Regions from separate parts of the Marinomonas sp. BSi20584 genome, predicted to be linked through region 1. Evidence: riboswitches for the same ligand, from Rfam matches in the RefSeq annotation. Region 1 holds a riboswitch; the other holds the start of a gene.
The links. Region 1 has a riboswitch for cobalamin ahead of TY87_RS05015 (TonB-dependent receptor domain-containing protein). Riboswitches for the same ligand answer to the same signal wherever they lie in the genome.
Positions count from the first base shown of each region.

Region 2: another riboswitch for cobalamin. It lies ahead of TY87_RS19665 (energy-coupling factor ABC transporter permease); the one in region 1 lies ahead of TY87_RS05015 (TonB-dependent receptor domain-containing protein).

Region 1 is NZ_KZ454871.1:217,303-221,735, forward strand. Features, by position in the region: gene TY87_RS05010 (cobalamin-binding protein) at 1-531, opposite strand, end outside; gene TY87_RS05015 (TonB-dependent receptor domain-containing protein) at 531-2,324, opposite strand; cobalamin riboswitch at 2,387-2,580, opposite strand; gene TY87_RS05020 (B12-binding domain-containing radical SAM protein) at 2,808-4,433, shown strand, end outside.
Region 2 is NZ_KZ454895.1:6,892-11,324, reverse strand. Features, by position in the region: gene yegD (molecular chaperone) at 1-489, shown strand, start outside; gene TY87_RS19670 (FUSC family protein) at 657-1,724, shown strand; cobalamin riboswitch at 1,887-2,114, shown strand; gene TY87_RS19665 (energy-coupling factor ABC transporter permease) at 2,198-2,869, shown strand; gene TY87_RS19660 (LysR family transcriptional regulator) at 2,934-3,821, opposite strand; gene TY87_RS19655 (MFS transporter) at 3,936-4,433, shown strand, end outside.

The sequences.
Region 1 (4,433 bases):
CTGTTTATAGCGTTCGTGCAAAACATCAATGCCAGTACGAAAGCGCTTTGCTTCTTCCTTGGCTCGTTGTGAGGTGCCAGCTAGTGCGCCCAAGTTGTCGATATTACGAGCAATGTCTTCGAACTCATGGGGCTCTACGTAATATACAGGTAGCCCCAAGCGTTCTAGTGTTTCGATTTGCTCGGTTGGATTACCGGTTCCCCAAGCCAGTATTAAATCGGGCTGTAGGCTGATCAAACGCTCTAAATCTAAGCGCGTATGACTGCCCACTGAGGTAACGCTTTTTGCAGCTTCTGGGTAATCACTATAAGACACCACCGCAACCACATTATCCCCCGCGCCAGCAGCATAAATCAGCTCGGTGGCGCCAGGTGATAACGCCGCGATGCGCATTGCCGCATGATCAATACAGACATCTCGCCCGCGATCATCCACCACACAGATAGGATCAGCCAACGCGTTGGACACGAATGCCCAACCACTGAGCAATAAAGCCGATATTGACAACAAACTACGCATCGGGTTAGCCATTAAAATGCCGAATAGTTAAGGGTTAAGAACACGCCACGACCCGGACTAAAGTAGCCTTTTGCCGTTTGGTACTCTTTGTCAAGGGCGTTTTTGACACTAAGTTCAGCGTTCCAATCAGCGGCAAAGTCATAACTAGCGCGCAAATTCATCGTCACATAGCCTGCCAACGTTTCAGAGCTGCCCAATGTTGTAGCTCGACCATCCGCTCCGATTAATGTCACACCAACCCGTCCTTTTTCAAATAGGCGATCTGCACTTAAACGGGCACTACGTTTTGCACGTTTAGGCAACTGAAAACCCGTATCGTCGTCTTTTGCGTCTAGCCACGTTAATGCCGCTTTTAACTGCCATTGCTCTAATGTTAGGCCTGAAGACAGCTCAACACCTTGGACTTTAGAATCCACATTGTAAGCCGCCCAAGACCCTGTGTAATTAGACCAGATAACCATATCGCCATAGGATGCATCAAACACCGCAGCGTCCCAGTACACATTGTCATAATCGGCACGAACGCCCAGTTCAATAGTTTTAGATTTCGTCGCTTTGAGTGTTGGGTCGCCGCTGCTTGGATAGTATAAATCGTTAAATGTTGGCGCTTCGAAAGCGGTCCCGTAGCTTGCACGTAGAGTATGTATACCATCAAGCTTGTAACCAACAGCCACACCGCCTGTCGTCGAATCACCATAAGCACTGTTATGATCTTGACGAATATTAAGTTGCAAATTGGTTGCCCCAAAATCAAACTGAGACTGGGCAAACACCGCATTATTACTGCGATCAGGTGCTTGGTAGCTGGTGACGTCGACCTTGTCTTCAGAGGTTTCAGCTCCCAACACAAACTCATGTTCACCTGCCGAAATAGTGTTGCTCCAACGAGCAGTTTGAGTTTTAGTGTTGTACTTATCCTCTGAAGAAATGGTTTTGCTGTCGTTGTGAGTCTGAGACAATTTCAGCTCTGTATCCCAATTTTCCGTTACTGGAAGGCTGACGCTCAGCCCGATCACCTGCACTTGGTAATCATTTTCGTCACCGACATAGTGATTTCGCCCTTCACTATTCATAATCAAACCACTGATGCGCGCACCACTGCTAAAATCATGTCCAACATTGAGCAATACATTTTCGTTGCGGTAGCCCTGAGCTCCCTCACCTTCTTTAACAATATCACCGTCGGTTTCAAACTTGCCTGCTGACAAAAGGTATTGCGTGCTATCGCTGGAACCAGACACAGTCGCATCGATAGTTTTTGTATTAAACGAGCCACCACCTACAGATACATTCATGTGCGAATCATCATCGGCTTCTGGCAAAAACGCTTGAATCACGCCGCCTACCGCATCGGCGCCATACAAGGTAGCTTTAGGACCTCGAACGATCTCTAGACGATCAATCAAAGATGTCGGAATATTTTCAAATGGCGCGCCACCGGATGTCGCAGAATACAAAGGAATACCATCGAGCAAAAACTTAGTAGATTCTGCACTAGCACCGCGCATATAAACACTAGTGGTCTTTCCGTAACCGCCATTCGAGCTGATATCTACACCCGGCTGCGCCGCTAGTAGCTCGCTTATTTCTTGCGCTTGCTGAGCTTTGATTTCTTCACGATTGATAACCGTAACAGATGACAGCGAATCCGCCACACTGACCGAAGTAGATGTTGCTGTAACCACCAAAGGCGATAAGGTCGACGATGAATCTGCTGTTGTCGCTGCGTGAGCCGAAACGGCGGACACAACACTAAACGCCACGAGGGTTCTCGTGAACGCTGGGGAAATACATTGAGTTTTCATAATAAAGTCTACTGTTGCACTGAGCACGCCCGCACAGTGGTGACATTTGGTTCCAACTTACGCAGAACCCCCAGTTACAGGCAGGTCTCCGGACTCAAAAGTTGCGAATGCAGGCTTTGCCGCCTTCCCATGGTGAACCACAGTGGCTTGTTGGCAAAGTTTGACTTTTTTACCGTTGCGGGGGCAGCGTCAGAGTTGCACTGACTTCCCTATTATTGCTGACATCACGCCAGCAACCTGTAACGGCGCGTACTCTAACATAAGGCTCCATCAGGGTCAGATGAAAAAACTACCGTCTAAACTCGGTTTCCTTCATTTTGAATGATTAATGTTACCAAAATCATTCCATATCCAGCTTATTGATCACCGCAAGCACATCATTTTTTAAGGGTTCTACTCTTCTTTAAGTGCTAGAATCCGCCAGATTATGATTAGGTTTTACTTTAAAGGCAGGCTATGACCGTTCTTCTGATGACCCCACCCATGACGCAACTGAATACGCCGTATCCAGCGACGGCGTATTTGACTGGCTTTTTGCGCTCTCGGGGCTACGAGGCGGTGCAGCGAGACCCTGCTATTGAGCTTTTTCTTGAGATGATGACAGCGCCTGCGCTGGATATTATCCGTCAGCATGTGGAAGAGAACTTCGAGTCATTTGAAGACGACGAATTGCCTGATGCCATCTTTACCTTTTTGGCAGAATTCGATCGTTATCGTCTTTGCGTCGAACCTGCGATTCGCTTTTTGCAGGGCAAAGATTCCAGCCTTGCGTTGCGAATTATCTCTCGTCGTTTCTTGCCAGAAGGCCCAGCCTTCGATGCCATCGCTCAGATGGAAGAAGTTTCCGGCGATATACTCAAAACCGCCTTTGGTAATCTTGGCGTACAGGACAAAGCCAAGTATCTCGCTACATTGTTTATTAATGATTTGTCCGCGGTGATTACTCAAGGCGTTGACCCGTATTTTGAAGTGAGCCGTTATGGCGAGCGTTTGGCGGCGGCCAACCCAAGCTTTGATGATCTATACAATACACTGATGGGCGAACCGAGTTTTAGCTCTGAGATTCTAGAGCAGTTGGTCGAGCAATATCTCGAAGAAACCCAACCCAGCGTCGTGGCGTTAACCGTGCCTTTCCCCGGTAATATGTTGGGGGCTCTGCGTATTGCGCAAACCTGTAAAGCCATCAATCCTGATCTACCCGTGGTATTGGGCGGTGGTTTTATTAATACCGAGCTGCGTGCGCTAAAAGATCCTCGTGTGTTTGAGTTTGTCGATTTTATCTGTCTAGATGATGGCGAACGTCCTTTTATGACCTTGCTGGAATTCTTTGACGGCAAGCGCGAAATAGATGAGTTAGTACGTACTTACTTCCTCGCAGAAGACGAGAATGGCGAATCATACGTTCACTATAATGAAAACGCGGAGCTGCACGATATTCCCCAAACCGATGTCGGCACGCCAATTTACGATGGTTTGCCATTAACCGAATACTTATCCTTGTGTGAAATGCTCAACCCCATGCATCGCATCTGGAGCGATGGCCGCTGGAACAAGCTGACCATTGCTCATGGTTGTTACTGGCGCAAGTGTAGCTTTTGCGATGTGACACTGGATTACATTGATCGCTATGATGCGGCTGGCGCTGATATTTTGGTGGATCGTATCGAAGAGTTGATCGAAGAGACAGGACAGACTGGTTTCCACTTTGTCGATGAAGCCGCGCCACCAAAAGCCTTGTTTGCGCTAGCAAGGCGTTTAATCGAAAGGGGCGTGGTGATCAGTTGGTGGGGCAATATTCGTTTTGAAAAAACTTTTACACCAGAGCGCTGTCAGTTATTAGCGGATTCCGGTTGTATCGCCGTCAGCGGCGGCCTTGAAGTAGCGTCCGACCGATTACTAAAACTGATGAAAAAAGGCGTCAGCGTCGAGCAAGTGGCCCGAGTGACCAAAGCCTTCAGTGATGCGGATATTCTGGTTCATTCCTATCTGATGTATGGCTTCCCAACACAAACCGAGCAAGAAACCATTGATGCCCTAGAAATGGTGCGTCAGATGATGGCTCAAGAATGTTTCCAATCGGCCTTCTGGCACAGATTCGCAGCCACTGCA
Region 2 (4,433 bases), on a different contig from region 1:
GTCACAACGAATGATGTGTCTGCCATCGCGACCTTTAATAGTATGGAAACAAAGAATCAAATAAATCAGCTACGTTTAGATGCTGCACAGCCAAAGTTGATTGAGCGCTTCTTGCGCATGCGAGAAGAAAAACATAACTATCATATCGTGCGTAGTGCAGAAGAGGCGAAAATAGCCTTATCTGATGCTCAGAGTTATCTTGCTTCATTGGATTATATTGAATCGGAGTTAACTGCTACTGTTACTCGTGAGGAACTGACGAAGTCAATTGCTTCACCTTTAGAAAAAATGCTGAACTTGATGACTGCTGCGATAGAGCAGGCAGGTGAGAAACCAGATTTGATCTATATGACAGGTGGTTCGGCAAAATCCCCGGTGATTCGTGAGGCTATTCAACAACGTATTGGTGATATTCCTGTTTTGGATGGCGACCACTTTGGCAGTGTGGCGGCAGGCTTAACGGTATGGTCTGAGCGTATCTTTAGATAAAGGTGGTTTTTTATCTTTTCAAACACTTTGATTTGATAAAAAGTTTGGTTTTTTATCCTGGGGATCTATCGAATTGATGTCGCTAGTAACTTTAGTTTTTCCATTATTGAGCAAAGATAATGCTGATATAATGTTTATCTACTAAACATTATTCACGGGGTATGCACTTGTTTAACGCTTTATTAATTCAAATAAGAGATCTTTTTGCGTGGAGTGATGTTAAGCGTCCCTGGCACCTGGCGGTCCTTGCTGCAGTCTGTGTTGGTATTCCTGCCTTGATTGGCGCGGCGACAGACCAATTCGCAGTGGCGACATTGTCTAGCTTAGGGGCAATGGTCATTTTGTATTTGCCTAAAACGCGTACTGCACATCGAATGGTGACGCTAGCCATGTGCTCATTTGGCTTTATGGTGTGTTTTACCATTGGTTCTCTGTCCAGTTTTAACTCTTACGTTGCAGCTTTTGCTCTTGGGGCGCTGTCCTTTGGCGCTATTGTTATTACTCGATATTATCGCTTACCGCCTCCAGGTAGCTTTTTCTTTATTCTCGTTTCCGCGTTGGCGATTTATTTACCTTTTGATTTAGGTAAATGGTCATCGAATATCGGCATGGTTGCTTTGGGTGGGATGCTATCTTGTGGTCTGGCGTTTATTTATAGCTTAATGACAGGCGCAAATGATTTACCAGCAACAAAAGTTGAAACAGACACTCAGGTGAATGCGATTATTTTAGAAGGCGCATTAGTGGCTTTCTTTATATCTTTCTCTTATTTATTGGCTGTGTTACTGGCTTTACCTAACGCACTTTGGGTACCTATTTCATGTGCGGCTATTTTACAAGGTGCCACTTATCGAATGATCTGGCACCGAAATGTTCATCGCATTGTTGGTACCGCAATTGGTATGGGTGTCGCTTGGTGTTTGTTTTCTTTGCAGCCGAATTATTGGGTTTTAGCGTTAAGCATGATCTTCTTTCAATTTGTCGTGGAATTATTGATCGTCAAAAACTACGGCGCAGCGGTGATTTTTATTACTCCGTTAACGGTCATTATGGCTGAGTTTACTAGCGCTAATATGAGTACTGCCGTTTTACTAGAGCATCGATTGGTCGATATTTCTATTGGTAGTGCTATTGGAATTATTGGCGGAACTATCTTTCATCGAACATCTTTGCTGAAGAATATTGAGTCGCGTATGAATGCTCGCAGTTCTTTATCTGGACGTAAACCTTCTTAAAACTTTTTCAGACTAACAAACCTAGATGAATGCCTTTCTTCTTTGTATGAAGGGTGTTCGTTAAGCGTTCAGTATTTCCATCGCTTTAGTTGCTTAAATTTAAGTTAAACCGTACGCTTCGAATCTCTGGTAATCGGTTATTAATCTTGCATTAAAATAATGAATACCAGTTCTTGTGAAGGTGCCCTAATGGGTGAAACGGGAAACAGGTGCGCTCTTTGTTAAGCAATCCCTGTACTGCCCCCGCAACGGTAAATAAGTGATGTATTTTTCTTACTCCCACTGTCCATTGATAGAAATATCTTTGAATGGGAAGGGACGAGAGTTTTAGAAATACAGATCTGCAAAACACTTATCAGTCCGGAGACCGGCCTTCATTAATTAGGACTTTTCTTGTCGGCAAGCTTTGTCATGCGAAAGTCCGTTAATTTGAATCATACGGGTGAGTATGAAGCATATTTTGGAGGCACATAGTGCATATTGAACCTGGCGTCGTTGACGGCGCAAAAATCGTTTTGAGTTACGCTACAGCGTTGGCCGCTTTTGGATTTTCTGCTAAAGCTTCTATCGACATGATAAAAAAAGACGGCTTTATGTCTTTAATCGGTCGTAGTACTTTGACCACACTTTTTGTTTTTGCCTTTTTTGAACTCTTGCCTCATCACGCCGTCGGAGTGTCTGAAGTGCATCTCATATTAGGTTCAACGCTGTTTCTAATCTTTGGCCCAGCCGCAGCTTCTGTTGGCTTGATATTAGGTTTGCTAACGCAAGGAGTCTTCTTTGCTCAGTTTGACCTGCCTCAATATGGCATGAACGTGACGACCTTATTGTTACCTCTGTTTGCCATGTCTGCTGTTGCCCGTCGTACGATTGTTGAGAATACGGCTTATGTCGATATTAGCTACAAGCAAGCATTGAAACTGTCCCTAACTTACCAAGGCGGTATTGTCGCTTGGGTGGCTTTTTGGGCGTTTTATGGACAAGGTTTCGGTGCCGAGAACGTAGCGGCTGTCGCGACGTTCGGTATGGCTTACCTTAGTGTTGTACTGATCGAGCCGATTCTAGATCTTGCCGTATTGGCTGGGGCGAAAAGCTTACATCGCTTTAAGAACTCGTCTTTGTTTGAAACGCGTTTGTTTAACTAAGTAGAAAGCACAGTTCCAAATGCCCGCTCTGTTTACCTATAGTAGAAACAGAGCGGGCATTTTTTTATTGTCGGCGTTTATATCGACCATGCTCGTTAACAAATTCCAAAAAAGCTCGGTTGGCTTTCGATAAGTAACTGTCTTTGCGCCAAGCAATACCAAGATCTAGCCAGATTGGTGGATCAAAAGAACGAGTGATGAGGTCATCGTCTTCTTCAATAACCATGGCGAGTAAAGTAGAGATGCCAAAGCCTTGCTGAGTGATGGATTTGATCAATGGAATCAAATTGGTTTCAAAACCAATTTTGGGCGTTTTTTTACAGGCTTTAGCCAGCTTATCGACGATACGGCGATGAAAGTAACCTTCTTTAAACATGACAAGCTCTTCATCGAAAAATGCCTCTGGTGAGATTTTTTCTAGTTGGCTGAAAGGGTGATCAGTTGCTATTGTGACGAGCATTTCTTCTCGGATCAGCGCTTGAGTTTCCAAACCATCGGGGAGCGTTTCAGCAACGATAACACTAAGATCTAATTCGCCATTTTCGAGCATTTTTTGCAGCTGCCAGGTTCCGCCTTCGATCACTTTGAGCATAATAGTGGGGTACTTATGACGAAATGCCATCAGAATGGGTGGAAAGTAATAGGAGCCCAGCATACTAGGAATTCCCACTCGTACTTCGCCTTGGCTCAAACCTTTTAGCTCGCTCATTTCTAATAAGGCATCATCGGTAGCTTGAATGATTTTTTCTGCATGTATCAGCAGCTTTTTGCCTTCGTCAGTTAGACCAATATTTCGATCTGCCCGATGGATTAAGGTTAGGCCCAAATCCGCTTCTAGTTTTTTGATTGCCATACTAACAGCGGGTTGAGCAACGCCAAGCTGCTGGGCTGCTTTGGTAAAGCTTTCTGTTTTTGCGATGGCAATGAAATAACGTAGCGGCTTAATGTCCATCAATAACCCTTATGGATTGGATAAAATGAATATATTTTATTGATAAAATGGCGAGGCGTATAGTATCGCAATAATATTTGTTTGATTTGTTTTTGATGTCTGTGGAGTTTTGCTGTGATAGAAGTAGGTAGTTCGGTATTTTGGCGAGGAACCTTGGCTCTAGTCATTGGCTCTTTTATGATTTTTGCCAATGTGTACGTGACGCAGCCTTTGTTACCCATGATCGCTAACGAGTTTTCTATTAGTCCACTGCAAGCTAGCGGTAGCTTTACTATTACAACTCTTACGTTGGGCATATCCTTGCTTTTCTACGGTCCAATTTCAGATGCCTTAGGTCGCAAAGGGATTATGGTGATGACCATGGTTGGTATTACTTTAACCACCTTTTGTTTGTCCCTAGTACAAAGTTACGAATCATTATTGGCATTGCGTGCCCTGCAAGGTTTTTTTCTAGCTGGGTTGCCTGCTATTGCCGTTGCTTATTTGGGCGACGAATATACACCAGAAGCTTTGATGGTTGCTGTTGGCTTGTACATCAGCGGAAACACGTTAGGCGGCATTGGTGGTCGTCTGATTGGTGGTTTTGTTGGTGAATGGCTAGGGCGTTCCGCA